DNA from 3 places in the Aquitalea sp. ASV15 genome. Region 3 is predicted to be linked to each of the others. Evidence: predicted binding sites of a transcription regulator. Region 3 holds the regulator's gene; each other region holds the start of a gene.
What was found. The regulator FNR, encoded in region 3, switches genes on or off when oxygen is low (the NO sensors DNR and NnrR bind a similar motif). The targets are predictions, from matches to a motif close to TTGATNNNNATCAA.

Region 1 (10,560 bases), on a different contig from region 3:
CATGGATACCCGGCCCACCGTGGTGCTGCGCTGGCCAGCCACCTGCACCGGCGTACCGCTGGGGGCGATGCGTGGGTAGCCATCGGCATAACCACAGGCGACGATGCCGATGCGCATGGCTTGTTCCGCCCGGAAATTCAAACCGTAGCCCACGGTGTCGCCAGCTTGCAGCTGCTGGATGGCGATGAGGTCGGCACTCAGTGTCATGGTGGTTTGCAGACCCAGCGCAGCACCGAGACATTCGGCAAACGGCGAGCAGCCATAGAGGGTGATGCCCGGTCGTACCACATCGCCATGGGTGTGAGGATGGCGGAATACTGCAGCCGAGTTGGCGGCGCTGACCGCGAGACCACTGGCTTGTGCCACTGGGGCAAAGGCTTGCCATTGCGCGGCTACGCCACGGGCATCATCGGCGGTGGCAAAGTGGGTCATGATGGTGCTGGTGCGGACCTGGGGCAGGGATTGCAGACTGGCCAACGTGGCGGCGACTTGCTCCGGACGAAAGCCCAGCCGGTTCATGCCGCTGTTTACCTTGAGCCAGACCTCAACAGGCGCTGGCAGGGAACCTTCCTGCAGCCAGGCAATCTGGTGAGGGGAGTGAATGGCACCACCAATGCGATAAGCGGCCATGGCTTCGACTTCCGCCCGGTCAAAAGGCCCCTCCAGCAGGACCATGTCTTGCTGGATTCCCGCCTCGCGCAGGGCGATGGCCTCTTCGATGTTGAGCAAGGCAAAGCCGTCGGCCATGTCAGCCAGCGCCTGGGCACAGCCCAGACTGCCATGGCCATAGGCATCAGCCTTGATCACGGCCAGGGCACGGCGGCCTGAGGTTTGTTTGCGGGATTGTGAATAATTATGGCGCAGGGCGGAATGATTGATTTCCACCCGTATAGGGCGTGTCATGTCAAGAAAGGATAAGGTCGAGGTGTGCTATTATAAGCGCCCGATCATGCACTCGGACAATCAGCCCGCGGCCAAATCTTGTGTCAGGACAAGACCGCGCCGGTCGGCGGAGCACTATGGACATACTGCAGATACTTCTCGATTTCTTTACCGGTTACGGTTATGTGGCTGTCTTTACCGTATTGCTGGTGTGTGGGTTCGGCATTCCGATTCCCGAGGACATCACCCTGGTCGCCGGTGGCATCATCTCCGGTCTGGGTTATGCCGATGTTGACATCATGTTCCTGGTGGGCATGGCTGGTGTGCTGGCGGGCGATGGCATCATGTTTGCTGCCGGTCGCTTTTATGGGCACAAGGTGCAGCGTTTCCGGCCGATTGCGCGCATCCTGACGCCGGAGCGTTTCGAAGCGGTGCAGGAGAAGTTTGAAAAGTATGGCACCTGGGTGTTGTTTGTTGCCCGCTTTCTGCCCGGTCTGCGTTCGCCCATCTTCATCACGGCCGGCATGACCCGGCGTGTGCCGTACTGGCGCTTTCTGTTGATGGACGGCTTTGCCGCGCTGATTTCGGTGCCGGTATGGGTCTATCTCGGCCATTACGGCGCCACCCAGCGCGAATGGCTGATGCACATGGTGCATCGCGGCCAGGTCGGCATTCTCTCGGCAGTCGGTCTGCTGCTGACGGTGCTGCTCATCGTCTATCTGTGCCGCCGCAAAAAGTGCTGTGCCACTTCCGAGCTGAAAAAATGACTGCATGAAAAAAGCCACCTGCCGGTGGCTTTTTTTTCGGGCGGGAATCAACCCACCTGCAGCAACTCCACTTCGAAGACCAGGGTGGCATTCGGCGGAATCACCCCACCCGCGCCGCGAGCGCCATAGCCCAGTTCCGGCGGAATGGTCAGCTTGCGCTTGCCACCCACCTTCATGCCGACAACGCCCTGATCCCAGCCCTTGATCACATGGCCGGCACCCAGCGGGAAGCTGAAGGGCTGATAACGATCCTTGCTGGAGTCGAACTTGCTGCCATTGGTCAGCCAGCCGGTGTAGTGCACGGTAACTTCTTCGCCGGCAACGGCTTCGGCACCTTCGCCGACGGTCAGATCTTCAATGATCAATGCGCTCATCTTGTCGTAGTCCTTGTTTCTGGTTCAAGCAGGGCGGAATTGTACCATTCGCCAGCCTGCATGGTTGCCGCATGGTCATATTGTCTTTGTATTTCACAATCAATGGCTTATAAAGAAATTAACTATCTGGTTTACCCACCCACCACCAGAAGGGGATTCGTCATGGACATTACCCACGGCACATCCCGGGAACACCCGGTTGTTCACCATGTATCCGTTACCCAACCACTGTTCTGGCTGCGCCAAGGCCTGAACGACCTGCGCAAAGCCCCTGCCGATGCCATGTTTTACGGCGCTGCCTTTGTGCTGATGGGCTATCTGCTGATCAGTTATTTCGATAGCGCGCCGCAGTTTGTGCTCACGCTCAGCACGCTGTTCCTGCTCGGCGGTCCTTTCCTCGCCATCGGCCTGGTTGATCTGGCGCGCCAGCACGAGGCCGTACGGGCGCCGCAGCGCGTCAGCCTGTGGCACAGCATGACCGCCTGGAAGGCAAACCTGCCCGGCTTCACCCTGTTTGCCGCGCTGCTGGCGGTGCTGGTGTTTGGCTGGTTCCGCATCTCCTTGCTGCTGTTTGCCTTGTTCTATGACACGGCAGCCCTGCCTAGCCTGGACGAGCTGCTGGCCAATGCCCTGCTGCCGGAAAACATGACCTTCCTGCTGGCCTATTTTGGCGTCGGTTTCCTGTTTGCCGCGACGGTGTTCGCGCTCAGCGTGGTGGCCATCCCCATGCTGCTCGACAAGGAAGTCGACACCGTGACGGCCATGGTCAACAGCCTGCAGGCGGTGTACAAGAATCTGCTGACGATGACGGTATGGGCCGTTATGATTGTGGCTCTTACTGCGGTGGGCTTTGCTACCTATTTCATTGGCCTGATCGTCATCATGCCCGTACTGGGGCTGGCCAGCTGGCATGCTTACCGCGCCATGATTTCCTACGAAAGCTGACGCCAGACTGATGAGCCAACCTTCCATCGTATTCCTCGACCGGGACAGCCTGCCTGTCCCGGTTCCCGCTTTTCCTTTTGCCCATGCCTATCGCGAAATTTCCGCCACCACGCCGGAGCAGATTGTCCAGCATGTGGGAAATGCCGATATCGTCATCACCAACAAGGTGCCGTTCAGTCGCGAAACCCTGCTGCAGTTGCCGGGGGTGAAAATGCTGGCTGTGGCAGCCACTGGTTACAACCATATCGACCTTGCCACCTGCCGCGAGCAGGGTATCGCGGTGGCCAACATCCGCCATTACGGTGACGAAACCGTAGCCGAACATGCCTTCACGCTGATGCTGGCGCTGGTGAAAAACCTGCCGGCCTATCAGCGCGATGTGGCTGCCGGGGTGTGGCAGCAGGCCAAGCAGTTCTGCCATTTTGGTGCGCCCATTCGTGACCTCAAGGGGGCCACACTGGGCATTTTCGGCGCTGGTGGCATTGGTCAGGCGCTGGCCGAGCGTGCACGCGCCTTTGGCATGCGGGTGCAGTTTGGTGAGCGCAAAGGGGCGAGCGTGGTGCGTGATGGCTATGTCAGCTTTGCCGACTTGCTGGCAACATCCGACGTGCTGTCCCTGCACTGTCCGCTCAATGATGACACCCGTAACATGATTGCCCAGGACGAATTGATGGCGATGAAGCCGGGGGCCATCCTGATCAATACCGCGCGTGGCGGTTTGGTGGATGAAGAGGCGCTGCTTGCTGCCCTGAAATATGGTCAGCTGGGAGGGGCCGGCTTTGACGTGTTGAGCAGCGAACCGCCGACACAGGGTAATCCGCTGCTCAAGGCACGCCTGCCGCATCTCATTGTCACCCCGCATATCGGCTGGGCCAGCCAGCAGGCCATGCAGCGCCTGGCGCAGCAGCTGGTCGACAATATCACTGCCTATGTGGCGGGCAAGGCTGAAAACCGGCTGGTCTGAGTGGCTGGCGGATAGTAGTACGGGCTTGAGTTTGTAAAATATTGTTTAATCAGTAAAAATATTTAAAGAGCAATGTCGGATCGTATCGGTCATTTATTTGTCATGATTTTAAATATTGTTAATGATTGAATTAAGGCATAGTATTAATTTGTCTGGGCCCGGCAACGGGCCCAGGCTGCCCCGCTTGATCCGCCGTGGTTGCTCTGTCTTCCACGGCGCTTTTTTTGCCTGTGGCAGGCGCAAGCGGGCAAGGAGAGGGGGGGGTCAGTCCGGAATATCGTTGGGATTGATGCGCGGGTGTTCTTCCTCGCCCATGCCCAGCTTGCCCCGCACACAGGAAATATAGCGGTTTACATCCGGGCCGCCACCGTAGCGCTGTGCATGCCAGATCATCTCCCCCAGGCATTCCATCATCTCGTGCTGGGCACGATGTTCGTCACCATGGCGCAGGGCCAGCTGTGCATACAATGAGCGGATGCCGAAGGGCTGGTCAATCGAGCGTTGTTCCTCGATGGCCACATGCAGGCCAAGATGCAGGAAAGGGTTGGTCTCGCCCATTTCCGGTGTCCATTCCTGTTCCAGGTATTTTTCCGGATGATTCAGGATGGAGTGGTACTCAGGGTGGTCTATAAGAATGGAAAGCACGATCTTTTCCAGATCGGTCAATGTCGTGCCATTCTGGTGCTTTTTCCAGGTGTCGAAGAAGAAGCCGCGGGCATCCTGGCGGCTGGGTGAGAACAGCATGTGCAATACCTGAGTACGTTTCTCGGATAAGTCAGGATTATACGGAAGGGAGACAGCCATGACCACGCTTTACGCATTCTCGGCCCTGACTCACACCGGCGGTCAATACCCCCTGTCCAGCCTGCAGGGCCAGGTGGTTTTGCTGGTGAATACCGCCAGCGAGTGTGGCTATACCCGGCAATATGCCGGTCTGCAGCAGCTGCATGAACAGCTGGCCGCAGCCGGATTGCGCATCCTGGCCTTTCCCTGCAACCAGTTTGGCGGGCAGGAACCGGGTAGCGATCAGGAGATTGCCGCATTTTGCAGCAGCCGTTTTGCACTGGGTTTTCCGGTATTGGCCAAGGTCGAGGTCAATGGCGCCCAGGCTGCGCCGCTGTGGCGCTGGCTGACCCAGGCGGACACGCCGCATCCGCATCCGGTGAAGTGGAACTTCACCAAGTTTCTGGTGGATGCGCAGGGCAGGGTGGTGAAGCGCTACGAGCCGGCGGTGGAGCCGCATGAACTGCGGGAGGATATCGAGAACTTGCTGAAACGGGCAGCAGCCAGCGGCTGATGCCCGCCATGGCTTACTGGCGAGTGAAGATGATGTCCCACACGCCGTGCCCCAGCTTGATGCCGCGGGCTTCGAACTTGGTGAGCGGGCGATAGTCCGGGCGCGGCGCATAGCCGTCAGCGGTATTGGCCAGATCGGCATTGGCGCTGAACACTTCCATGATCTGGATGGCGTAGTCTTCCCAGTCGGTGGCGGCATGCAGATAGCCGCCCGGTTTCAGCTTTTTCACCAGTTTTTCCACCAGTGGCGCCTGGATCAGCCGGCGCTTGTTGTGGCGCTTCTTGTGCCACGGGTCGGGAAAGAAAATATGGACCCCGTCCAGGCTGCCATCGGCCAGCATGTTGTCCAGCACTTCCACCGCATCGTGACGGATGATGCGCAGATTGCTCAGTTCCTTTTCGGCAATCAGCTTGCACAGATTACCCACGCCCGGCGAATGCACTTCCACGCCCAGATAGTCGCGCTCGGGATTGGCCGCGGCAATTTCAGCGGTAGCACCGCCCATGCCAAAGCCGATTTCCAGAATCTTGGGAGCCTGGCGGCCAAAAGCCTGCTGCAGATCGATGGGGGCTGCCTGATATTCGATGCCCCATTTGGGCATGCCTTCGTCCATGGCGCGTTGCTGGCCTGCCGAGAGATGTCCCTGACGCAGCACAAAGCTTCTGATGGCGCGCCCGAATGCCGGATTTTCCATGTGATTCAAACAGATAATTGCGGGAAGACGCGCATGTTACCGAATCTTGCCGCCCTTAGCGAGTGCCACGGCTTGCCAGGCGGGATTTGCCGCCAGTTGCGCGACAAATTGGCGCGCCGTGGGATAGCGCAGTACCACGCCCAGCTCCGCCAGGCGGGCATTGCGGATGCGCCGCGATTCCGCCATATACGACCACAAGGCCGGGCTGACCTGCTGGCGGACTGCGGCACGGCTCAGTTGGGGGGGCATGGGCAGGGCCAGTGCCTCGGCCAGCATGGCATACCAGTCGGTGATGGTCAGCGGTTCGTCATCACAGGCATTGAACACGCGGATGCCGCCACGCTGCTGCTGCAGGCTGGCGATGCACAAGCGTGCCAGATCATCGGCATGAATGTGATTGCTATAGCTGTCTTCCGTCGGCAGGATCAATGGCGTGCCTTGTAACAGACGGGTCAGCGGCAGGCGCTCCAGCGCGTAAATGCCGGGCGCGCGCAGGATGTTCAGCTGGCAAGCATGGCGGCGGGCAAAGGCCCGCAGTACAGCTTCGGCATCGGCCCGACGCTGGGCACGTTCGGTCTGTGGCTGCAGCGGCGAGCACTCGTCCAGCCAGGCACCATCCCCATTTCCATACACGCCAGTAGTGCTGATATAGCTAATACGCTGTGGTATCCTGTCGGCTTTTGCCAGTGCGTACAACAACTTGCGCGTGCGATTGTCGCGCAGGCCGCTGGCGGGAGGCGGTGCGGTAATCCATACCTCATCGGCCAGCCCGGCTATTCTGCGCAGGCTCTCCTGGCAGTCCAGATTGGCCATGATGGGGTGGGCGCCGCCCTGGCGCGCCGCCTCGGCTGCAGCCGCATGGTGGGCAATGGCGAAAACGCGCCAGTGCCGGACCAGTTCCGGCAGCGCGCGGCGGGCGACATCGCCCAGACCTGCAATCAATAAAGTACGCATAGGCAGCATATTACCCAGATTTGGAATAAAGGTACCCAATGAGTTCCCAGGTCAAAGTGCTCCCGAGTGGGCATACGTTCAGTGTTGAAGCGCATGAAACCATTCTGGAAGCGGCTTTGCGCCAGAATGTCGGCCTGCCTTATGGCTGCCGTGACGGTGCCTGTGGCGCCTGCAAGGGCAAGGTAGTGGAGGGTGAAGTCAGCCAGGATGGCTACCAGGAAAAAGCCCTGCCGGAAAGCGAACGCGTACAGGGCATGACCCTGTTCTGCTGTGCCCGTCCGCAAGGCGACATCACCATCGAGGCGCGTGAGGTGGCCGGTGCCGGTGATATCCAGATCAAGACCTTGCCCTGCCGCGTGGAAAGCATGGTGAAAATGCATGATGTGGCCGTGCTCAAGCTCAAGCTGCCGGTATCGGAGCGCCTGCAATTCCGTGCCGGCCAGTACATCGACATCCTGATGAAGGATGGCAAGAAACGCAGTTTCTCCATTGCCAATGCCCCGCATGACGATGCCTTTCTGGAATTGCACATCCGCCATCAGCCGGGCGGCAGTTTCTCGGAATACGTTTTCAGCCAGATGAAAGAGCGCGAGATCATGCGCTTCAAGGGCCCGCTGGGTTCCTTCTTCCTGCGCGAAGATTCCGACAAGCCGATTATTTTCGTCGCCAGCGGCACCGGCTTTGCACCGGTCAAGGGCATTATCGAACACGCCATTCACCATGGTATCCAGCGCCAGATGGTGTTGTACTGGGGCGCGCGCACCAAGGCCGATCTGTACATGGCCGAGCTGGCTGCCAGCTGGCAGGCCCAGCATGCCAACATCACGGTGATTCCGGTGTTGTCCGAAGCGCTGCCCGAAGATGCATGGCAAGGCCGTACCGGCTTTGTACACCAGGCGGTGCTGGACGACTTTGACGATCTCTCCGGCTACCAAGTCTATGCCTGCGGCGCACCGGTGATGGTGGAATCGGCGCATCGCAGCTTCATCCAGGAGCGCCAGCTGCCGGAAGACGAGTTCTTCTCGGATGCCTTCTTCCTGTCCAAGGACATGGCTGGCGGCAAGTAGGCAAGCCGGCAATCGCAACAACACAAAACCCCTGCATGCAGGGGTTTTTCTTTGGTCATCGCCTACTGTGCTGATGGCAGCATTTTGCCTGTCATCATCACATTTGCCACATTTATGGCCAGCAATCAGCCCGGCAGGCGTATTTTTGACCTGCATCAACATCCCTGTTTAGAGTATGGCTATTATGACTATCGACTAATCAATCAAGGCGGCATACCGCCAGTTAGAGGAGTGGAAGATGGAACTGCTGGGACAACTTCTATCCGACGATGTCGGCGTACTGGGATTGGCAACCATTGTGTTTGCCACGGTGGTGGTGTGTGGGGTGATCTTCGTTATCAGCCGCAAAGTGAAAAACGCCGGCCCGAATGACTGAGCGGGCCTGATTGTGATGGGCGTCTAGATTTCCTCTTGATGTGTGTGTTGGTGGATACGGTGGTGGGCCGTATCCATTTTTTTTGTCTGCGCGTACTTGTAAGAATTGTTTAACTTAGTTTTTTTGAATTATTGTCCGTGTCGAATTAAAAAGTTCTATTGGGATCTCCTCCCGCTTCCACCTATAACCTCCTCGTTACCCCTACTTCCAGCAAGGATTTGCCTGCTTTGCCCATTTGATCCTGATCAAACATGTGTTTGACGTTTCTGGAATCGGATCGGTCTCGTCACTATCATTACATCAACGAATAAGAAATTAATAATATATGGATTGATTTCAGGTTAATGTATTTCACGGAGAACGAAAATGTCCACTGAAACGGAAGTACAAGGTGGCGGAGCACCCAAACTCAAACTGGGTGCGCTCACCGCACTGGTAGTGGGTTCCATGATAGGCGGCGGCATCTTCTCGCTACCGCAGAACATGGCGGCAGGCGCAGGAGCAGGCGCCATCATCATTGGTTGGGCCATCACCTTTCTGGGCATGCTGACACTGGCATTTGCCTTCCAGATGCTGGCCAACCGCAAACCGGAGGTAGAAGGCGGGGTTTATGGTTATGCCCGCGCCGGTTTCGGTGACTACATGGGCTTCAACTCGGCCTGGGGTTACTGGATTTCGGCCTGGATCGGCAATGTGTCCTACTTTGTGGTGATGTTCTCGGCACTGGGTTTCTGGTTCCACGCTTTTGGCGATGGCAACACGCCAACCGCCATCATCTGTGCCTCTGTCCTGTTGTGGGGCCTGCATTTCCTGGTATTGCGCGGCGTGCATGGTGCGGCATTCATCAACACCATCACCACCATTGCCAAGCTGGTACCGCTGGCGCTGTTCATCGTGCTGGTGGTGTTTGCCTTCAAGATCGACACCTTCAATCTGGACTTCTGGGGTAATCCGAAACTGGGCTCCATCGTCGATCAGGTGAAGAGCACCATGCTGGTGACCGTGTGGGTGTTCATCGGTATCGAAGGTGCCTCGATGTTCTCGGGCCGTGCTGAAAAAATGAGCGATGTGGGCAAGGCTACCGTGGTGGGTTTCCTGCTGACCATTGCCCTGCTGGTGGCGGTATCGGTACTGGCACTGGGTGTGATGACCCAGCCGGAACTGGCTGCGCTGAAGAACCCGTCCACCGCCTACGTGCTGGAAAAGGCCATTGGCCCCTGGGGTGCCAACATCATGAACGCGGGTCTGGTGATCTCTGTCGGTGGCGCACTGCTGGCCTGGACGCTGCTGGCCGCTGAAGCACCCTACCTGGCTGGTAAAGATGGCGTGATGCCGCGCATTTTCGGCACCACCAATGCCAATGGTTCGCCTGCTGCCTCGCTGTGGCTGACCAACGGCCTGATCCAGCTGTTCCTGGTCATCACCCTGTTCAGCTCGGCCGGTTATCTGGCACTGCTGTCGCTGGCCACCTCGATGATCCTGATTCCTTACCTGCTGTGTGCCGTGTACTCCTTCATGGTGGCTCAGCGTGGCGAAGGCTACCAGGCTGGTGAAGGCAAGGGTCGTGACCTGAGTATTGCCGGTATTGCCAGTGTGTACGGTGTATGGCTGATCTATGCCGCTGGTGTGAAGTATCTGTTCCTGTCGATGGTGCTGTACGCCCCGGGCCTGCTGTTCTACCTGTGGGCCAAGAAAGAACATGGTGAAAAACCGTTCAAGGGCGCCGAAGCCGTACTGGCCGCCATCATCGTGGTACTGGGCGCCATTGCCGCCTACGAACTGATCACCGGTCAGCTCACCCTCTAAGACAACAACTGTTTACTGAGGAGCGCCTGCCAGGCGCTCCCCGACTCCCCTACCACACATTGAAGGAGTTTGATCATGACAAAATTTGGTGTGCATTCCGAATGCGGCAAGCTGCGCAGCGTGATGGTGTGCCGTCCGGGCCTGGCCCACAAACGCCTCACCCCCGACAACTGCCACGACCTGCTGTTTGATGACGTGATCTGGGTGGAACGCGCGCAGAAAGACCACGCCTACATGGTTGAACAGATGCGCGCCCGTGGCATCCATGTCATCGAAGCCCACGACGCCCTGGCCCAGGTGCTGGACGACAAGGCCGCCCGCAGCTGGCTGCTGGACCGCAAGGTCAAGGCTGACAACGTCGGCATCGGCATGCTGGCCGACCTGCGCAGCTGGCTGGACGAAATGCCCTCCACCCAACTGGCCGAGCACCTGAT
Region 2 (10,560 bases), on a different contig from region 3:
GGCAAACAGCGGGCGGGCATCCAGCTCGGCATCGGCGGCGATCAGTTCGAAAAAATCGCGCCCCTGCTTGCCCAGCGAGGCCAGCAGCGGGTGGCCTTCGGTGGCGAATAGATCGCCCTTTTCCCGCAGCTTGAGCTTGCGGCGGGTATCGACGATATCGCCCCAGTAGGCTTCGCAGGGGTTAAGGGTGAACAGGCAGACATCAGTCAGCTCGGCCAGACGCTTGATCAGCGCCAGATACATCGGCGCCAGGCTGGCAATGCCAAACAGGGTAATGCGCTCCGGCAGATGCTCCGGTCGCAGCTCGGCAAAGAATTCATCCAGCATGCGCACGCGGTGGCGGCTGGGGTCCTGTGCGGCCAGTTGCTGCCACAAGGCGGCCTGCCAGGCTTCATCCTCGCCGAGATCCAGCCGCTCGCCGCGTTCCCAGGCGCGAATCCAGTCCGGGCGGAATACCAGGTATTGGTCGAAAATGTCGGCCACCTTGCCGGCCAGCTCGAAGGCGGCGCTCTCGCCTCCGGCGGCATAGCGCTGCAAGGGCGCAAACACCTCGCCTTCCAGCGTGGGCAGCAGTTGCAGCAAGCGCCAGCTGAGTACCTCGGGGGTAAACGAGGATTTGCGCGGCAGCTCCGGCATCACTTGCTGCATCAGCCGCCAGGCAAAGGCCGCCGGCAGCACAAAGTCGATATTGGCGGCAATGCCACACTGCTGCGCCAGATCCAGCGTCATCCAGCGCCCCATGCCACGGCTTTGCACGATGACGGTTTCCGCGGCAAAGGGGTCGGACAGCGGCTGTGCCTGCAACATGGCGGCATACAGCTGACCCAATTGCTCCAGACGATTGGACTGATAGAGAAAAAGCATGGCGGGAACACGGCGAAAAACAAGGATGTCAGTGTACCATCAGCCTTTGGCTGCCATCACGCAATGCCGAAGGCATAACAATCAGGAATCCGCATGTATCCCTATCTGATCATCAAACATGCCCACATGGGCCTGGCCTACCTCACCATTTTGCTGTTTGCCGTGCGCGGCGGACTGATGCTGGCGGATCAGCAGCGCATGCTGGCGCTCAAACCCCTGCGCATCCTGCCGCATGTGATCGACACCCTGTTGCTGGCGCTGGGGGTGACTCTGGTGGTGATGGGTGGCTGGCCAGTGCTGCAAAGCCCATGGCTGCTGGCCAAGATCGGCGGCTTGTTGCTCTATGTGCTGCTGGGCACCATCGCCCTCAAGCGTGGCCGCACCAAGCAGATACGCAGTATGGCGCTGCTGGCCGCCCTGCTGGTGGTGGGCTATATCGTGCTGGTGGCCAAGACCAAGCTGGCGCTGCCCTTCTAAATGCTTCAGGCCGGGTTCACCACCCGGCCTGAAACGGAACCGTCAAGGGAGACGGTTTACTTGGTCTGCTGAGGAGTCAGGATCATGACTTCCTCCGCCTTGGCTGGAGGCGGTGCCTGCTCACGCATGTCCGCGGTATTCTCCACGGCCATCGTGCCCAGGCCCCGGAACTGCTCGGTCAGCTGACTGACCACATCCTTCCCCAGCGACTTGGATACTTCCGCAACGATTTTGCCATTCTGGTGCTTGACCGCAATGCTGCCGGCATTGATCAACTTGACGTCGGAACCCTCGCCCTTGGCACTGAAAGCGGCTTTTACCCCATAGTTTCTGGTATTGACCAGGCTGAAATCAGCGACCAGCTCCATATTGCGCACCGCCGATGCCGCGCTGCTGCCTGCAATCATGCCCGCATTGTCTTGCACATCGATGGCAGAAACCGTACCGAACAGCACATAGTCGGCCCCCTTGAATTCGCCGCGCTTGATACGGGCAATGACATCAAACAGTTTTTCATTGTTTTTTGTCGGCTTATAGCCCTGGGCCTCCACCAATTGCACGCTGTGCAATTTCAGCAGCTCGCCTTTGATGTCGGAAGTAAAGCGACGCAATTCGCCACGGTCGATACGAACGGAGGTGCCTTCCACTTCCAGATACTGATTGCTGCTATTGGCACGCACATGGGTATTGCTGGCACTGAAATTGTCCTGGCTGGATGCCGCAACCACCCGAAAATATTCTTCTACCTTTTCCTCGTACGCCAGGTTGGATACGGCGATTTTGGGTGGGGCGGCATAAACGAGCAATGGCATGGCCAGACACAGGCCGCCAAACGATTTAAGCAAGTGCTTCAACATTGGAAATGTCCAAATACAAAAGCCGGGTGTAACCCGGCATGATTTAACGGCGAGATGTCTTGCGAATTTCCTGCTCATCAGCCCAGACCAACTCGCCGGTTTCGTTGTCAACCAGCTCCAGGCTCAGCTTGTAATACACATCCTTGATGTCGCTATTCTTCTTGACGATGGAAGAAATTCCGCCGGTCAGACGGAAGTCGGCCCCCACCATCTTGCCAATTTTCTTGGATTTGCTCTTGTCGTACAGACCGGATTGATTCTGGCGCATCAACTCCTGCGTCTGACCTTCCATATGGCTGACATCGGCAACGAAACGCACGGTACCGGCCTTCATCAATTGCACACGAATGGATTTGGTAATTTCAGCGGTATCAATGTATTCGCTGGTCTTGTTCTGCACATCGGCCAAGGTCAGACGCTTGCCACGAATGGAGGGGACTTGCACCAGGGAACGGGTCATGTTTTCAGCCAGACGCTGCAGATCGGTGGAGCCGAATTCATTGCTGACCAGCTCGACCCCTTTGCTGTCGCCATAGCTGACGTTGCCGTTACCAATCAGCGGAGAGCCGGTCTGGGCACAGCCAGCCAGCATCGAAAACGTCGCCACGCACAATGCCATGCGGGAGGTTTTGCCAATGGAAATCATGTTTTACCCTTAAAATTGAAATTAATTGCTTGGATTGACGGTATTTTCAGGACTCTGCAATTGCAGGCGGAAATCAACGGCTTGCGGCACGGGGGCAACGGTCTGGATTGTCTGACGGGCCTTGCCGTAAATCAGTACCTGCTTCCAGGTTTCCTCGCCTCCCACCATGAAGCCGCTGGCATCAAGCCACTTGAAGCGATAAAACACCACTTGCGGCCGGGTCGAATCGTTGGCCAGCTCCACCTGGATATTGATCAGCTCATTACGCTTCACCACGCGCGCCGCTTCCACCTTGACGTGGTCCATTTTGCCCAACTCTTCAAGCTTGCTTTCCAGGCCATCGGCTTGAGCCGCACAACTCAAGGCGACAAGGGCAAGCCCGCTGAGTATTTTTCTCATTTTCATCAAATTTCCAGTTTAATTAGCAGATTTAACAGCATCGGCGGCAGCCAACTGCTCAGTTGTTCTTGCCGTGGGCACAATCACACTTTGATCGAGCAGGCGCAGGGGAATAATCGCGTACTGCCCAGACACGCTCAATTGAACGGTACGCGGGCCTTGTGGTGTCGAAATCGTTGCCTGGTGAACTCCCGGCTTCAGATTGATACGTGCAATGGAAATACTGGATGGCAAGGTGGTCCAGATACGTTCATCGGCCTGCTCGGTCGCGGCAGTCGCAATAATGCCTGCCAAACTACCCAGCGCCCCCATTTTTTCGCCCATTTCCTGTTGCATCGCACCCTTGGCAGCCGCACGGATACTGCTGCGCACAATAATGCCCGGCATTTCATCACGCAGCGCCCTGCGGGCCATGGCATCCAGATTGCTGATGGGCGACAGCTCTACCGATTTGTTGCCAATCTGGATATTGCTTGGCCGGAAGTCATGGCTTGGCTGAATCACCGGAAAGGCAATCTGGGTGATGACCGGTTTGTTTTTCCAGATAAAGGGCAGCGGTATCGTCTTGGAACTGCGCGCAGGCATGAAGCCGCTTTCCACCACCAACAGTACATCGGTGTCCTTGACTTTACGTGCCAGGCGCCCTTGCAATCCTTTCAAGCCTTGCTCCAGCAAAGGCTGGTTCGGGCGCAATTCAATTGCCTTGCGGTAGCCGGCAGATGCCAGGGAAGGCTCATGTAAGGATTCGAAGACAAAGCCGGCCAGATAATGGCTGAAAGCGCTTTGATAGCCATTTTTCAAGGACAAGACTTCAGGGTCATCCAGGGTCTCAACGGGATAGCCGCGCAGGTTCTTGAAGGTCGTCTCCACATTGTGGCTCTTGGCTTCTTCCTCGACCTTGTCGTACTCCTTCTCGTGCAGGCTGGCGATCAAGGACTCACGTTCATAGGTTTTCTTGATTTCGGTACGCGCACCGGAGACATTTCCACTCAGCATATGATTCATCGTCAACAAGGTGCTGAGCATTACTTTTTCATAATCCTGGCCATCATAGCGGCGTACCTTGTCATTGACGACCACGCTGCCTGCCGCCTCCAGCGCCTTGCCAACCGTCAGCTTGGATTCATCCTCCCATTGGCGGACTTTTTCATCGGCTTTCAGCCATGTATTGACACTTTCAGCGAGGTCGCCCTTGAGACGCAGCAGCTGACCCTTTTCCAGGAAATAGAGCAGATCCTTGTCGCTACCTGTATTGTTTTTCTCCAGGTTTGCCACCGCCTCATCCAGATTGCCCTGCTTGGTTGCTTGCAAGGAGCCCTGCATTTCCGCCTGGTAGTGACGCATCGATCCACAGGCGGTCAGCGACATCACCACACCGGCCAGCGGCAGGATTTTTACCCAGCTTACCTTCGATGAATTTTTCATAATTTTTTTCATAAAATATATTTTTATCAATTAAATAATTGAATTTTAAAAATAAAATTATTTATGTAAACAGATTGAAAATTCAGCGAGATTGTATGCATTATGAATTGTCATGTCAAAAAACATGTCGGATGCATGGCAGATGGGGTGGTGCCATCCCTTTCGGCTCCCCCGGGTGACGGGCAATCAGCTTCCACGCACAGCAATCCCGCCGCTTGACCCAGAACAAGTCCCGCGCCACATCGCTCTGCTACTGTCTGGCGGTTTCAATCGCTGACACCAAGCCATCATGCCTGCCACACGACCTCTGCCGGAGCTGGTTTGCCCGGCGGGCAGCCTGCCCGCCCTCAAGGCCGCCGTGGACAACGGTGCCGACACCGTCTACCTCGGCCTGAAAAACGACACCAATGCCCGCAACTTTGCCGGGCTGAACTTTGACGACCGTACCGCGCGCGAGGGCATACGCTATGCCCATCAGCATGAGCGCAAGGTCTTGCTGGCCATCAACACCTATGCCCAGGGCGGCGACATCAGCCGCTGGCATCGCGCCATCGACGAAGGGGCGGAGCTGGGCGTGGACGCCATCATCCTGGCCGACATCGGCCTGATGGAATATGCCCGCCGCCGCTACCCCGCGCTGCGCCTGCACATGTCGGTGCAAAGCTCGGCCACCAATTACGAAGCCATCAATCTGGCGCAAGAGCTGTTCGACATCCGCCGCGCCGTGCTGCCACGGGTGCTGACGCTGGATCAGGTGAAGCAGGTCATCGATCACACCCGGGTGGAAATCGAAGTGTTCGGTTTCGGCAGCCTGTGCGTGATGGTGGAGGGCCGCTGCCTGCTGTCCAGCTATGCCACCGGCGAATCGCCCAATAGCCACGGCGTGTGCTCGCCGGCCAAGTTCGTGCGCTGGGAGCACGGCAGCCAGGCACTGGGCGCCCGGCTCAATGGCATCCTGATCGACGAATACCAGCAGGGCGAAGCAGCCGGCTACCCCACCCTGTGCAAGGGGCGCTTCGAGGTGGAGGGCGACACCTATTACGCGCTGGAAGAACCCACCAGCCTGAACGTGATGGCCATGCTGCCGCAAATCATCGATATCGGCGTGGCCGCCATCAAGGTGGAAGGCCGCCAGCGCAGCCCGGCCTATGTGGCGCAAGTCACCCGTACCCTGCGCGAAGCACTGGATGCGGCCGGACGCGAGCCGCAGCGCTTTTCGGTGAAACCGGGCTGGACCCAGGCACTGTCCAAGCTGGCGGAAGGCCAGCAGCAGACCCTGGGCGCCTATAACCGGCCATGGAAATGAATGACAGCGTGCCGGCAGGCTCGCACGCCATGCCGGCCCAACAAGCAGGGCTGATATGAATACATTGCAACTGACGCTGGGGCCGGTACTGTTTTACTGGTCCCGCGACGATATCCTGCGGTTTTACAGTGAAGCCGCCGACTGGCCGCTGGAAACCATCTATCTGGGCGAAGCCGTCTGCTCGCGCCGCCAGCAGCTGCGCGGCCAGGACTGGATCGCCCTGGGCAAGGAACTGGCCGAAAGCGGCCGCCGGGTGGTGCTGTCCAGCCTGGCGCTGATCGAGAGCGAGTCCGACCTGCGCCGCCTGCGCAAGCTGGTGGAAAACGGTGAATTGCAGCTGGAGGCCAATGATCTGGGCGCGGCCCGGCTGGCACAGCAGCAAGGGCGACCCTTTGTCGCCGGCCATCACCTGAATATCTACAACGCCGACACCCTGGCCTTGCTGCAATCGCTGGGAGCACGGCGCTGGATTCCGCCGGTGGAAATGGACCGCGACACCCTGGCTGCCGTGCTGCAACAGTTCAGCCGCACCGGGCAGCCTATCGAAACCGAGCTGTTCGCCTGGGGCCGCCTGCCACTGGCACTATCCGCCCGCTGCTTTACCGCACGCCACTACAATCTGTCCAAGGACGATTGCCAGTTCCGCTGCCTGGAGCATCCGGACGGGCTGCGGCTGAATACCCGCGAGCAGCAGGCCTTCCTCACCATCAACGGCATCCAGACCATGTCGGACGGCTGCCATTCCCTGCTGCCGCACCTGGCCGCAATTGCGGCCATGGGCGTGCAGGCGCTGCGCATCAGCCCACAGTGGCAGCACACCGCGCAGGTGATTGCCGGTTACCAGCAGGCCATCCAGGCGCTGCACAGCCCGCTGCACACCGACATCGACCTGGCACCCTATGCCGACAGCCGTCTGGTGGATGGCTACTGGCGTGGCGAAGCCGGCATTGCCGCCCTTGGAGAAACCCATCATGCGCATTCCTGAACTCACCCTGCCCGCCGCCATGGCCAGCCTGCTGGGCCGGCTGCCAGCCACCCCGCCCTGCTGGGCGCTGGTGACCACGCTGAATCAATTGAAGAAGCGCGACATCCTGCCGGCCGACATGAGCTTGCTGGCCGGGCACAGCTTTGAAGTGCATGTGCAGGATGCCGGCTTGCGGCTGGGCTTTTGCGCTGACGAGCAACACTTCAAGGTCGCCAGCGTCGGCGCTGCGCCAGACCTGCGGCTATCGGCCAATCTGGCGGACTTTGCCCGCATGATGCTGCGCGAGGAAGATCCGGACACCCTGTTCTTCAATCGCAAGCTGATCATCGAAGGCGACACCGAACTGGGCCTGATCGTAAAGAACCTGCTGGATAGCGTGGACTGGAGCAGCACCCCGCTGCAGCGTTTCATGGCAGTGTGAAACACGGCGCCAAGCCAGCATGCAAAAAGCCCGGCAAGCCGGGCTTTTTACGGTAGTGCACTGCGGAATCAGGCAACCAGCTGGGCTGCCGCCTTGCGCTTGGCCGACAAATCCAGGCCAGGCAAATCAGCCATCACATCCGGGTGATCGGCCAGTTTTTCCACCACGAAATCGACAAACACGCGGGTACGCGGAGCGATATGGTCGCGATGCGGGAAGCAGATGTAGATGGAGCGCTCCAGCGACACCACATCGGTCAACACCGCTTCCAGCTCGCCATTGCGGATCAGGTGCACCACCTCGTGCCCCGGCAACTGCGCCACGCCCATGCCCAGACGTGCCAGCTCGCATACCGCTTCCATCTCGTTCAGGGTATAGGTACCAGTCACTTCCAGCGGAATACGCTCGCCCTTGCGATCAAACTCCCACTTGTACAGGCGGCCCGAGGTAGGGAACTGGAAGTTGATGCAATCGTGATTGCTCAGTTCTTCAGTGGTCGCCGGGCGGCCATGCTTGTCCCAGTAAGCGGGAGAAGCCACCACGTACTGCGGAATCTGCGCCAGATTACGCGCCACCATGCGGCTGTCCGGCATCATGCCGATACGCACCCCCACATCGTAGCCGTCTTCGATCAGGTCGCTGAAATGGTCGTCCAGGCCAAAGAACACGCGGATCTTGGGGTAGCGTTCGCAGAATTCGCCCATGATGGGCAAAATGAAACGGCGACCAAAAGAATTGGGCATGCTGACGCGCAAATGACCGGCCGGTTCATCACGGCTGGCTTTCAGCTGGTTGATGGCCGAATCAAGATTGTTCACCGGCCCGCGGCATTGCGCATAGAAGCGGCGTCCATCCTCCGTCAGGGTCAGCTGGCGGGTAGTCCGGTTAAACAGGCGAACCTCCAGCTCCTGCTCCAGTCGCGCAATGCTTTGGCTGATAGCCGCCGGCGATACCCCCAGTTTTCTTGCAGCATCCGAGAAACTGCCATTCTCGGCGGTGGTCATGAAGACCATCAAAGCTTTTAAAGTATCCATAGCTGAAACGTTCCCTGAGCGGCATTGAACTCATGCGACCGACTGATGCACGGCATTCCCCGCCCCGGCTGCATGATTTGCCAACTTCATTATTAAGTAGTTCTTCTTTAAAAAGCGTACACCATATCCAGTGAATAATGAAGTTTGACTTACGTTTCCGGCCTGAAATGCCAGTAATCTGTTTCAAATTTCACAATTTTCTGGAGTCCTTTGGCAGAAACAAGCCAAATTCGCTCTGATTTTAAAACACTGCCAACACCTTGACATTGGCATTTAATATCAATCACGACACACCGCCATCCGGCTGCATGCTGTCAGCAGCCAGGGCACAAGCCCGCTGCTGACGGTCGGCATACGCTTAACAATCAATATTGTTCAAGACCGCAACAAAAGATAGTTCGAGCTTAAACAAAGCCGCTATCGTCCAAGACTGCATCAGATCCCCCCGGAAAGGGATCGCCATCATTCTGCAGCACCGCCGGCAAGCCAACTCTGTGCAACATCAAACGACATCACCACAAGAGCCTGTCCAAGGCAGGCCGCCAGCCAACGGCAGAACCTTGATCCCGCTACCACCACGGCCATCATGGCGCACGGCATACCCGGCATTTGTGCCATATGCCCACCCTGCCTGCCCTTGCCCCGCCGCAGACAAAACGCCTGAGCATCAAACACAAACCGGCCACAAGCCGGCAGCTGTTTTGGCCATGACATGGGCAGAACACTCAGGAAAAAGCATCCCGCCACCCCGGAAAATTCCGCACAGTCTTACTGAACATAGAGAAATTACTTATTCAGCATAGCGATCGCTCTACTTGGGCCTTTACCTACTGGTTTCGCCTGGTGGCTGCTTAATAAACTCCAGACCAGCCAGCAAGCATCGCTAGTGGAGTCCGGCGCTCAAATTGCCACGCCTTCATGATGAACGCTGGAACATTGCAAGCGGACCACCGTCTTGGCCACCCGACAATGAAGGTCACGTCATCATGCACAGCAAGCTTCCCTTTGCTCAACCCATACCGGGCAACCTGTCCCCGGCCAGCCAGAAGACCCTGCTGGACTGGATTCATACCGTCGGCCAGATCGAGACCGAAAACGAACTCAAGCTCTATCTGGACCACCTGCAATCGCAACTGCCCACCAAGCACATGGTGATCACCCTGGGGCGCATCAACCAGCACCAGCAATTGCACCGCGTGGAAAAAGTAGTGAATGTCAGCTTTCCGGAAGACTGGGTAGAGCACTACATGAGCCACAACTACATCAGCTGTGACCCGGTGCTGCGTTCGGTCATGGGGCAGGGCCCCATCCACTGGGCCGACAAGTTTTCCCGTGCCAAGGGCCAGCAGGAAAAACAGTTCATCCAGGAACTGACCTCCATCGGCATGGGCAACGGCATCAGCTTCAGCGCACTGTCCGAACGGCAGAACCTGGTCTGTGTGCTATCGGTTTCCGGCAGTGAAATCGGCAAGGACAGCCAGCTCACCGAAATGCTGAACAGCCTGCTGCTGCATCTGCGCCAGGCCGCCGGCCGGGTGGCCAATCTGGCGCCGGCCGCTCCCGCGGCCATGCCGCTGTCGCAGCGCGAATTCGACATTTTCCACTGGATGAGCCATGGCAAGACCAATTGGGAAATTGCCACCATCCTGGGCATTAGTGAAAGGACGGTGAAATTCCATGTCGCCAACATCATCCGCAAACTGAATGCCAACAACCGCACCCACGCCATCGTCATCGGCCTGCAACTGGGGCTGACCACGGTCGCCGGCACGATGTAGCCTGCGGCAAGATGACAGAGCAGGCACTACAGCCAGTAACGGCAGAAACGGCTTGCCGCTAGAATCGATACTCCAATGGCAACTGCACCGTATCCGTGCGGTACAGCACTGTCAGAGGAGTTTCAATCTGCAAGTCTCTTCTTGATTGACCCATGCACTCACCTGAAACATTCGGCCCCGGCTTCACGGGGCCTTTTTTTGGCTGTGCGCCATGCTCTGCCCCGGCCACAGCATGAGCCTGCACAAGCCATCACCAGCATCTTCCGGTCAAGACCCTGTTACAAGGCAGGGCGATTTGTTACAGTCGCTGCTCCTGCTGATTCCTCTGCTTACCGGCCATGAATGCCTTTACCAGTTGCAACCCAGCC
Region 3 (10,560 bases):
CCGGCTGGGCCAGGACTACCAGCGCGCCGGCCGCATCGATGCCGCGGCCATCCGCGAGCATGCCCTGCTGGCGGATGCCGACTACTACCTGTGCGGCCCGGTAGGCTTCATGCAGCAGCAGCAGCGCCAGTTGCGGGGGGCCGGGGTCGAGGCCGCGCGCATCCACATGGAAGTATTCGGCTCCAATGCCATGGCCAGCGACTGATTGCCCCTTGCAGCAGCTTTGTCCCAGCGCATTGTGAGGGTGGGCCGTGCGGAGTATCCTGCGCGGCACCGCCCTTACCCTTTTTGCCCATGCAACTGAACCGTTTCACCGATCTGGCATTGCGCGTGCTGATGTATCTGACCCACCGCGATCGCGAACAGGCCGTCACCATCAGCGAAATCGCCGAGCGCTTTGCCGTATCGCGCAACCATCTGGTCAAGGTGGTGCATTTCATGGGACAGCAAGGCTGGCTGAACAACAGCCGTGGCAAGGGTGGCGGGCTGGCGCTGGCGCAGCCGCCCGAGCATTACCGGCTGGGCGGCATCATCCGCACCCTGGAGGGCAATGCCGCGCTGATCGACTGCGCCACGCCCCCTTGCGCCTTGCGCCAGGATTGCCGTCTCAAGTCGGCGCTGGACGTCGGCCTGCAAGCCTTTTTCACGGTGCTGGATGGTTATTCCCTGCGCGATATCGTCGCCAGCCCCACCGGAGAGGCGATTATTCGGCTGCACCGCCAGCAAAATCAGCCCGTCTCGCCGGAAAGCCCGGCGGCAGACTGAGCCGGACAGCGTGATTTGTTGTAAAAAACCATCACTTTTCAAACAAAAAGCCCGCGGTCAGCGGGCTTTTTTTCAGGCTTTTTTTCAGGGTTTCCCCTTGGAAAAACAGCAATCAGCGTGGGGTCAGATGGTCTTGGAATAGCGTGCCTTGGTTTCCCGCTCGCGCAGGTGGCGGTCAAACAGCATGGCGATATTGCGAATCAGGAAGCGCCCTTTCGGTTCGACCATCAGGAAATCGCCGTCAAAAGTCAGCAGACCCAGCTTGTGATATTCGCGGATGGCCGGCAGTTCGGCAGCAAAGTATTCGGCGAAATTGATGCCGTGCACCTGCTCGACGGCCTCCACCGACAAGGAGAAGCGACACATCAGCGCCTGGATGATGCCACGGCGCAGGATGTCATCCTGATCCAGCACCATGCCACGCATCACCGGCAGACGTCCCTCGTCCAGTGCAGCGTAATAGCTGTCCAGGTCTTTTTCATTCTGGCTGTAACAGGGGCCGACCTTGCCGATGGACGACACGCCAAGGCCGATCATGTCGCAGTCGGCATGGGTGGAATAACCCTGGAAATTGCGCTGCAGGCGTGCCTGGCGCAGGGCGATGGCCAGGTCATCTTCCGGCTTGGCAAAGTGGTCCATGCCGATGAAGACATAGCCGGCATCCGCCAGGCTTTTTACCGCGTCCTGCAGGATGTCCAGCTTGGTGCTGGCCGCCGGCAGGTCTGCCTCGTTGATGCGCCGCTGCGGCATGAACACCGTGGGCAGGTGGGCATAGTTGTACAGCGCCAGCCGGTCCGGGCCAATGGCAATCACCTTGTCCAGCGTGGCTTTCAGCGATTCCCGCGTCTGCAGCGGCAGGCCGTAGATCAGGTCCACACTGACCGACTTGAAACCGGCCTCGCGGGCGGCATCGATCACTTCCAGCGTCTCGGCCTCGCTCTGCACGCGGTTTACCGCCTGTTGCACCTGCGGGTCGAAATCCTGGATGCCCACGCTCATGCGGTTAAAGCCCAGACGCGCCAGATGGTGCACGGTCTCGCGCCCCACCTTGCGCGGATCAATCTCAATGGAATATTCTCCCTCCGGCAAAAAATCGAAGTGAGTACGCAGCATGCCCATCAGCCGGTCCAGCTGTTCATCGGACAGGAAAGTGGGGGTACCGCCACCGAAATGCAGCTGGATCAGCTTTTCGCGGCAGCCCAGTGTGGCGGCCACCAGCTTGATTTCTTTTTCCAGGTAGTCGAGATAGCGATCGGCGCGGCTTTTGTCTTTGGTAATGATCTTGTTGCAGCCGCAGTAGTAACATACCGTGTTGCAGAACGGTATATGAACGTACAATGATATTGCGTTCTGATGCATGCCCAGGTGGCGTTGCTTCAGCCAGTGTTTATAGTCTTTCTCCCCAAAGGCCGGGGTAAAACGGTCGGCAGTCGGGTAAGAAGTGTATCTTGGGCCAGAGCCATCAAGACGTTCGATCAATGCTCGGTCGAACTCACAGTGGGTGGGCGAAAACGGATGGGTGGTGTGCATGTCGTCGGGTATTGATAGTCAAACGTCAGGTGGACTGGTAAATTTGCGGAAAACGTGTGAATTCCGCTTTGACAAGGGTCAAGCTTCTTTACAGGGTTGTACAAAACACTCGATGTCTGACCAAAACCAACACACTATTCACGCACTGAAGGTGTCCTGCTCCAACTGCAGCCTGCGCGAACTCTGTCTGCCCATCGGACTGAACCGCGACGAAATGACGCAGCTGGACGCCGTGATCCGTCAGAGCCGCCGCCTCAAGCGCGGCGAATACCTGTTCCGCAGCGGCGAGGGCTTCAAGTCCCTGTTCGCGGTGCGTACCGGTTTCTTCAAAACCAGCGTCGCCAGCCAGGACGGTCGCGAGCAGGTCACCGGCTTTCTGATGTCCGGCGAGCTGATGGGCCTGGATGGCATTTCTTCCAATGTGCATGGCTGCGATGCCATTGCACTGGAAGACAGCGAAGTCTGCGAACTGCCCTTCAACCGCATGGAAAGCCTGGGGCGCGACATTCCCAGCCTGCAGCACCACTTTTTCCGGCTGATGAGCCGCGAAATCGTGCGCGACCAGAACGTCATGCTGCTGCTGGGCAACATGAAGGCGGAAGAACGCCTGGCCGCCTTCTTGCTGAACCTGTCGCAGCGCCTGTCCACCCGCGGTTTTGCCGCCAATGATTTCATCCTGCGCATGAGCCGCGAGGAAATCGGCAGTTTCCTCGGCCTGAAACTGGAAACCGTCAGCCGTACGCTGTCCAAGTTCCAGCAGCAAGGCTGGCTGAGTGTCGATCACAAGCACATCCAGCTGATCAAGGCCGATGCCCTCAAGGACCTGATCGCCGGCTGCACCCACGCCAACGGCGTCTGACGCTAGCGCTCATCCGGCACACCGCAGCCCTGCTTGCCAGCAGCCTGCGGTGTTTTTGCATAGTGCGCAGTACTGGCGTGGCCGACAATTCGTCTGAAGACCTAGTCCGGGCGACCTAGCCGCCCGCCCAGCCCTACCAGCGCCCCACCAGCATGCCTGCAGCCAGCAGCTCGCCCAACTCCATGGCGCGCTCCCGGTGTTGCGGCAAAACCTCACCCTGCGCCAGCAAGGGCGGCAGTACCTCCTTCCAGCCATAGCCACAGGCAATGCGCCGCATGGCCTGTAGCGCGCCCAGTCCGTCATTGCCGGCCGACACCAGCATCAGATAGGGCAGCCCCTCGGTCTTTCCCTGCGCCGGGTAATAGGTGCGATCAAAAAAATCCTTCACGTTCCCCGCCATATAACCGAAGTTCTCCGGCGTAGCCAGCACGATGGCATCTGCAGCCAGCAAGTCATCCAGCCCGGCCTCAGCCGCGGGCAGGCGGTGGATGTGCAGTTCCGCGCACAGCGGCAACAAGGGCTGACACAAGGCGTCGACCAGTTGCAGGGTGTGGCCGGTCTGGCTGGCATACACAATCAGCAGTTGCTTCATCGGTGGAGAGTCCGGTCTATGCTGGCCAGCAAATCCTGCAGCCGCTGCTGCTGCGGCCAGCCCGGCGGCACCACAAAGCCGCGCGCCACTTCCTCCCAGCAGCCATCCCCCACCGGCAGCAATTCGGCCACCAGCTGCGGCACCGCAGCCTGCAGCAGTTCCTGGCGCAGGCTGTCCTGCTCGCGCACCCCCTCCTCCGCCAGCCGCGCCGGAGCCAGCCAACCCAGCCGTGACAGCCACACCCAGCGCGATCCTGCGCTTGTGCTTGGCCAGGGCTGCTGCAGCGGGCTGAGCCAGCCTTGCAGCTGATCTGCGCTCAGCGGTGCGGCCGGGATGGCCGGCCGGTCGGCGTAGAAGAACCAGCCGGCCAGGCGTGCCGCGCTGGCACAGCCGGCAAAGCCCGGCGGCAGGACACGGGCGGCGGCAGGGTGGCTGGCCAGTTGCAGTTGTTCCTGCAGTTTGGCGGCCTTGAGCACCCAGGCATCGCGCAGGCTGGGGCCGACCAGCGTGTCCGCGCCATGCCCCAGTTGCAGATAGAATTTGCTGGCGGTTTCCACATGTAGCGGCACGCCATGCAGCCGGATCAGAAAATCGAATTCGCCGATGGTGCGGCCTGCGGCATCGCGCACCGGCACATTGGCCGCCACCAGTTCGATATGCGGCGCCAGCCGGAACCAGAAAGCCAGCAGGCGCTCGGCATAATGGCCAAGCCGCTGGCATGGCTGTTGCGCCAGCCAGTGCTCAAGCGGGCCTGGATCCTGCTGCAAGGCTTGCAGCAGATCCTCTCCCTGCTCCCCCAGCAACTGCGCGGGTGACAGATTGCTGCCACTCTCCCAGGGCGCAGGCGAGGTGAGCAGGAAAGCCAGATCACGCAGCGCCGGCTGCGTGTAAGGCAGATGAAAGCTGCGTTCAGGCCGTGCCGTCGTGCTCATGGCCATCTGCCACGCGCTGGATCTGTTTCATCAGGCCACGCAGGATGTCGACTTCATCGCGCAGCATGCCGGACCGGTTGAACAGGGCGCGCATGCGGCGCATCAGCCGTTCGCTGTTGCGGCGGCGGTAATAGCCGATGGCTTCCATGGTCTGGTCCAGATGCTGGCAGAAGCCTTCCACCTCGCCCAGGCTGGCGGTTTCGCTTTCCGGGCGCAGGTATTCCACGTCAACACCGGTATGGCTGAACAGCTCGTAGGTCATCACCTGTACCGCCATCGCCAGGTTGAGCGAGAAGTAATCCGGATTGCCGGGGATGGTGACCAGGCGGTTGCACTGCTCCACTTCCTCGATGGACAGGCCGAAGGTTTCATTGCCGAATACCAGCGCCACCTGCTCGCCATCACGGGCGCGGGCTACCAGTTCCGGCGTGGTTTCGCGCGGGGTGGACAGCGGGGTGGTCAGCTCGCGGCGGCGGCTGGTCAGCGCGCAGGCCACGGTGACGTCGCTGAGCGCTTCCGCCAGGCTCGCCACCACGGTGGCGCTCTCCAGCACATCCACCGCACCGGAGGCCAGCGCATTGGCCTCATCGCTGGGAAACACCTTGGGTTCCACCAGGTACAGCCGGGTCAGACCCATGGTTTTCATGGCGCGTGCGGCCGAGCCGATATTGCCCGGATGGTTGGGCCGGGCCAACACGATGCGAATGTTTTTCAGAAAATCAGGTACTTGGGGTTTATTCATCAGCGGTTTCACATTAAAATAGCGGGCATATCAAAAAGCCCGCGCACTCGCGTCGGCTTTTTTTGTTCCTTAACCCAGATTGTTACCGTCAGATGTCGAGCCGTGTTGGCTGACATCTGCTATCCGTTCTAGAGGCCGTCAATGCATCCGATGCTCAATATCGCGGTTAAAGCCGCTCGCCGTGCTGGCAGTGTTGTCCAGCGCGCGTCGCTTAACCTCGATACCATTCGCGTAGAAAAGAAAAAGCACAATGACTTTGTGACCGATGTGGACCGCGCTGCCGAGCAGGCCATCGTCGACATGATTCTTGAGGCGTACCCCAAGCACGCCATTCTAGCAGAAGAGTCCGGCGCCAAAGGCGTGGGCTCCTCCGAATACGAGTGGATCATCGACCCCATCGACGGCACCACCAACTTCCTGCACGGCCATCAGCAATACGCCATTTCCATCGCCCTGGCACACAAGGGCCAGGTACAGCAGGCCGTGGTGTACGACCCCAGCCGTAACGATCTGTTTACCGCCTCGCGCGGTGTTGGCGCCTTCCTCAACGACCGCCGCATCCGTGTTTCCAAGCGCTTCATGATGAATGAATGCGTGATCGCCACCGGTTTCCCGGTATCCGACCAAAGCTATATCGACCAGTACCTGGGCATGCTCAAGGATGTACTGGGCAAGACCGCCGGCGTACGTCGCGAAGGCGCTGCCTCGCTCGACCTGTGCAATGTGGCTTGCGGCCGTGTGGACGGTTTCTGGGAACTGAACCTGAAGCCGTGGGACATCGCTGCCGGCAGCCTGATCGTGCAAGAGGCTGGTGGCATCGTCACCGACCTGAGCGGCGAACAGGAATGGCTGGAATCCGGCGACATCGTGGCCGCCAACCCCAAGGTGCTGGCCCAGCTGCTGGCCACCATTGCGCCGCACCTGAACAAGTAATCGCCTGAATGCAGGCAGCAAAACGGCGACCCTCAGGTCGCCGTTTTTTATTGCCCACTCGCCGCCGGCTATTCATGCATCACCACTTCCACCGCGGGCGCATCCGCAGCGGCCTTGCGCGGTCGCAGTAGCAACAACAAGGGCAGCATGGCCAGAAAGCTGTAGGTTATCAGCCAGTAGACATCGACAATCGACACCATCAGCGCCTGACGCTGCAACTCGGCCGCCAGCTGAGTGGCGGTTGCGCCATCCACCACCGTCTTGCCCATGCGCGCCAGATAATCGCTCAACCAGGGATTGTAGAGATTGAACTGTCCCACCATGGCATTCCAGGCCGACTGCTCGCCGCGCGAATAAGCGGTGCTGACAATGGCAATGCCCACCGAGGATCCCATGGTGCGCAACAGGCTGAACAGCCCGGCGGCCTCGGCCGACAGCCGTGCCGGCAGGGTGGACATGGCCATGGCCGACAGCGGCACGTAAATCATGCCCAGGCCAAAGCCCTGCAACAGCACCGGCCAGGCAAACCAGAAGGGACTGGTGTCCAGGTTGTAGTGGGTACACACCCAGGTGCCACAGGCGCCAATCACCAGCCCGCTGCCGATCAGGTAGCGCGAGTCCACCCGACCAATCAGCTTGCCGACGATCATCATGCTCACCAGGCTGGCCAGGCCGCGCGGCGCCATGATCAGGCCGGTATCCAGCGTGGGGTAGTGAAACAGCCCTTCCAGCATGATGGGCTGGATCACCATCGCCCCGTACATCGACAGGCCCAGCGCGGCGATGACGATGCTGGCGGCCACAAAGTTGCGGTCCTTGAACATGTGCAGGTCAAATAGCGGGTGAGCCGCGCTGGACAGCCCGCGCCAGATGAAACCCACCGCGCCGACCATGGCCAGCACGGCCGCCGTGACAATGCCCTTGCTGGCGAACCAGTCATCGCCATTGCCACGGTCCAGTACATACTGGATGCCGCCAATGGCCAGTGAAATCAGCAACAGGCCCAGCCAGTCGATATCACGCTCGCGCCGTGGCGTGTCCGGCACCTGGCGTGCCAGCAACAGCGACAGCAGCCCCACCGGCAGATTGATGAAAAAGGTCCAGCGCCAGTCGAACATATCGGTCAGCCAGCCGCCCAGCGTGGGCCCGGCAATCGGCCCCACCATCACCCCCATGCCCCAGATGGCCATGGCCTTGCCACGCTGTTCGCGCGGATAGTTGTCCACCATGATGGCCTGCGACAAGGGCACCAGCGCTGCGCCAAACACCCCCTGCAGCAGGCGAAAGGCCACCAGCTGCCCTAGGTTCAGCGCCACGCCGCACAGCATGGAGGCCAGCACAAAACCGCTGATCGACAATAGCAGATAGCGCCGCCGGCCCAGCCGGTCGGTCAGAAAGCCGGTCAGCGGCATGCAGATGGCGCTGGCTACCAGATAGCTGGTCAGCACCCAGCTGATCTGGTCCGATGTGGCACCCAGCTCGCCCTGCATCTGCGGCAGGGCGACGTTGACAATGGTGGTGTCCAGCACCTGCATCACCGTGGCCGCCATCACCGCCACGGTAACCAGCACACGCTGGCTCAAGCGCCTGGCTCCTGTGCCTGTTCGGCAGCGGCACGGATTTGTGCCAGCACCTTGATGCAGATTTGTAATTCCTGCGCATCCAGCCCGCCCAGCAGCTCGGCCTTGAGTGCATCCGCCACCTGCAGCAGCTCGCCGGACAGCTGCTGCGCCTTGGCCGTCAGGCAAATCCGCTTGGCACGCCGGTCCTGTTCATCCGGTTGGCGGACAATCCAGCCATCGGCCTGCAACACATCCAGCAGCCTCACCAGCGAGGCCGGTTCGATGCCGACACGGGCGGCAAGTTCGTTTTGCAGCAAGGGCTCGCCCGCACGGCCCAGCTTGAGCAAGACCTGCCAGGTGGCCTGGGAAAAGCCATACGGCCGCAGCCGCTGGTCCAGCAGCGCCCGCCAGGCTTTGGGAACCGCGCCCAGCAACTCGGCCACTTCCTGATGCGACTGACTCATGTCCTGCTCCATCAAATAATTAGCTTGCTAATTATAATGAAGCAAATAATACCCGGCAATCCACCTTGACCTGTCAGCAGACACCTGGACACTCCCGGCTCGGCCGGCGTAACGTGGCTGCATTCGTCATCTGCTATCCTGACAGTTGAAACAGTTCGCGGAGCCTTGCATGTCCCCTAATTTCCTGCGCCTGGCCCTTGGCCTGCTGCTCTGCCTGCCGCCACTGGCGCAGGCTGCCGGCCCGGATTGCAGCCGCAGCTATACCCTGGCCCTGCACGAACATGGCTTGTTGTATAACGCCAGCAGCCGCAGCGGCATCGACAAGGACGTGGCGGACGAGCTGATCCGCCGCAGCGGCTGCCATGTGGAAATCAGCCTGCTGCCACGCTCGCGCATCTGGAAATTGCTGGAAACCGGCAATCTGGACTTCAGCCTGTCCGGCATCACCAACGAGGAACGCGAGCGTTTTGCTGCTTTTGCCTGGTATTTCGCCGACAAATACAGCCTGATCGTGCGCAAGGATGCCGCCGTACAGAATCTGGCAGATTTTCAAACCCGCAGTGATCTCAAGCTGGGGGGAATTCTCAGCTTTCGCTACAGCGACACCATCAACCAGCTGGTAGACGCGCTGGATCACCAGGGGCGGCTGATCGGCAGCTACGACTACGACACCCTGTACCAGAACCTGCGCCAGGGGCGCACCCAGGCCATCATCATCGAGCCGTTTGATTATTCTGATCTGGACAAATACCAGGTCAGCAAGCTGGTGCACATCATGGAAACCAACGACCAGCCCACCCCGCACGGGCTGATCATGTCGCGCAAGACCATTGCGCCGGAACAGCAGGAACGCTGGCGCGAAATCATCAACAGCATGCGCCGCGATGGCAGCATGCTGAAGATATTCCGCAAGTATTTCAGCCGCGAAGAAGCGCAGCAGATGATGAATTTCTGATCGGCCGCAAAGCCCGGCTTAGCAGGCGGGGGCCAACAGATCCAGGCGGTCGGTACAGACACTGTCCACACCCCAGGCCATGATTTCCCGCGCCCGCGCCGGATCATTCACCGTGTAGCACAATAGCTGGTAACCCGCGGCCTTGATGGCGGCGGCCTGCGCGCGCGTCAGGCTGCGGTGATCGCAATGCAGGGCAATGCAGTCCATCTGCTGCAACATGACTTGCCAGTTGGCCGGCACCTCTTCCACCAGCCAGGCACGCGGCAGCTCCGGCACCGCCAGCTGTGCCGCGCGCAGGGCTTCGGCACTGAACGATGACAATAGCGGCGGCACCGCCGCACTCGCCCACAGGCGTGCCGCCTCCTGCGCCACCAGCCGGCCGGTTTCTTCCTCACGTCCCGGACAGGGTTTGATTTCCACATTCAGCAGCATGCCCTGTGCACGGCAATAAGCAGCCACATTGGCAAAAGTGGGCAGAGGCTCACCGGCAAAAGCCGCGCCTTTCCATGCTCCGGCATCCAGCTGCGCCAGGCTGGCCATCTCCAGCGTAGCAGCCAGACCCTGGCCATTACTGGTGCGGTCGACGGTATCGTCATGCAACAGGAAGCAGACATTGTCCGCCGACAGCTTGACATCGCATTCGGCAGCGCGGTAGCCATAAGCAATGCCGGCGCGAAAACCGGCCAGGGTATTTTCCGGGGCCATGGCCCCACCACCCCGGTGTGCCACCACGGCGGGATAAGGCCAGGGGCTTCGCAGCTGCTGCTGGGACATCGATTCTCTCCATCAATACGGTTGAATGGTCGCCGGCCCCCTGTGCGCAATGCATCAGGCAGGGCGCGCTGCCACCACATGGGTCCGGGCGGCAGATCCTGCCTGGCCAGCCTGTGCCATCTTGCATTAAAGCGGCAAAAGGCGCGCATTATCCGTCGCCGATGTGACGCATGCATGACAAAACCCGACCTGCACCATGGCAAGCCGGGTCCGGACAGACCATGCCGGCGCTTACTGGTAGCTCAGGCTGTCGGCCTTGCCCCAGAACACGCGGTAGGCAAACGAGGTATAAGCGATGATGCAGGGCAACACCAGCAAGGCGCCCCACAGGATGATCCACAGCGCCTCCGGATCACTGGCGGCCTGCCAGATATCCATGCGCCCGATCACCACCTGCGGAAACACACTGTAAGCCAGCCCCCAGAACGCCAGCAACACAATGCCTACCGTGG

Region 1: a site for FNR is predicted at 8,090-8,103, ahead of JHD64_RS10765 (DUF3149 domain-containing protein). Genes of this name have one in related genera too.
Region 2: a site for FNR is predicted at 4,884-4,897, ahead of JHD64_RS06525 (peptidase U32 family protein). Genes of this name have one in related genera too.

What each region holds. Positions count from the first base shown of each region.
Region 1 is NZ_JAELTZ010000019.1:74,311-84,870, forward strand. Features, by position in the region: gene alr (alanine racemase) at 1-903, opposite strand, end outside; gene JHD64_RS10720 (DedA family protein) at 1,020-1,649, shown strand; gene JHD64_RS10725 (FKBP-type peptidyl-prolyl cis-trans isomerase) at 1,697-2,023, opposite strand; gene JHD64_RS10730 (DUF2189 domain-containing protein) at 2,186-2,968, shown strand; gene JHD64_RS10735 (D-2-hydroxyacid dehydrogenase) at 2,979-3,932, shown strand; gene JHD64_RS10740 (DUF1841 family protein) at 4,197-4,676, opposite strand; gene JHD64_RS10745 (glutathione peroxidase) at 4,735-5,229, shown strand; gene trmB (tRNA (guanosine(46)-N7)-methyltransferase TrmB) at 5,243-5,923, opposite strand; gene JHD64_RS10755 (NAD(P)H-binding protein) at 5,960-6,877, opposite strand; gene JHD64_RS10760 (CDP-6-deoxy-delta-3,4-glucoseen reductase) at 6,916-7,944, shown strand; gene JHD64_RS10765 (DUF3149 domain-containing protein) at 8,183-8,320, shown strand; gene arcD (arginine-ornithine antiporter) at 8,687-10,126, shown strand; partial or broken gene JHD64_RS10775 (arginine deiminase family protein) at 10,202-10,560, shown strand, end outside.
Region 2 is NZ_JAELTZ010000010.1:98,894-109,453, reverse strand. Features, by position in the region: gene recC (exodeoxyribonuclease V subunit gamma) at 1-864, opposite strand, end outside; gene JHD64_RS06550 (SirB2 family protein) at 958-1,341, shown strand; gene JHD64_RS06545 (penicillin-binding protein activator LpoB) at 1,398-2,276, opposite strand; gene lpoB (penicillin-binding protein activator LpoB) at 2,242-2,844, opposite strand; gene JHD64_RS06535 (DUF1425 domain-containing protein) at 2,866-3,249, opposite strand; gene JHD64_RS06530 (COG3014 family protein) at 3,262-4,680, opposite strand; gene JHD64_RS06525 (peptidase U32 family protein) at 4,958-5,974, shown strand; gene JHD64_RS06520 (U32 family peptidase) at 6,030-6,959, shown strand; gene JHD64_RS06515 (SCP2 domain-containing protein) at 6,946-7,380, shown strand; gene JHD64_RS06510 (LysR family transcriptional regulator) at 7,449-8,414, opposite strand; gene JHD64_RS06505 (LuxR family transcriptional regulator) at 9,401-10,192, shown strand; gene JHD64_RS06500 (aldehyde dehydrogenase family protein) at 10,531-10,560, shown strand, end outside.
Region 3 is NZ_JAELTZ010000016.1:27,085-37,644, forward strand. Features, by position in the region: gene hmpA (NO-inducible flavohemoprotein) at 1-205, shown strand, start outside; gene JHD64_RS09195 (Rrf2 family transcriptional regulator) at 295-765, shown strand; gene hemN (oxygen-independent coproporphyrinogen III oxidase) at 889-2,295, opposite strand; gene fnr (fumarate/nitrate reduction transcriptional regulator Fnr) at 2,408-3,154, shown strand; gene JHD64_RS09210 (flavodoxin family protein) at 3,288-3,746, opposite strand; gene JHD64_RS09215 (DUF1853 family protein) at 3,743-4,678, opposite strand; gene JHD64_RS09220 (RNA methyltransferase) at 4,656-5,420, opposite strand; gene JHD64_RS09225 (inositol monophosphatase family protein) at 5,562-6,353, shown strand; gene JHD64_RS09230 (DHA2 family efflux MFS transporter permease subunit) at 6,422-7,936, opposite strand; gene JHD64_RS09235 (MarR family winged helix-turn-helix transcriptional regulator) at 7,933-8,379, opposite strand; gene JHD64_RS09240 (ABC transporter substrate-binding protein) at 8,549-9,334, shown strand; gene ugpQ (glycerophosphodiester phosphodiesterase) at 9,353-10,108, opposite strand; gene JHD64_RS09250 (cytochrome d ubiquinol oxidase subunit II) at 10,340-10,560, opposite strand, start outside.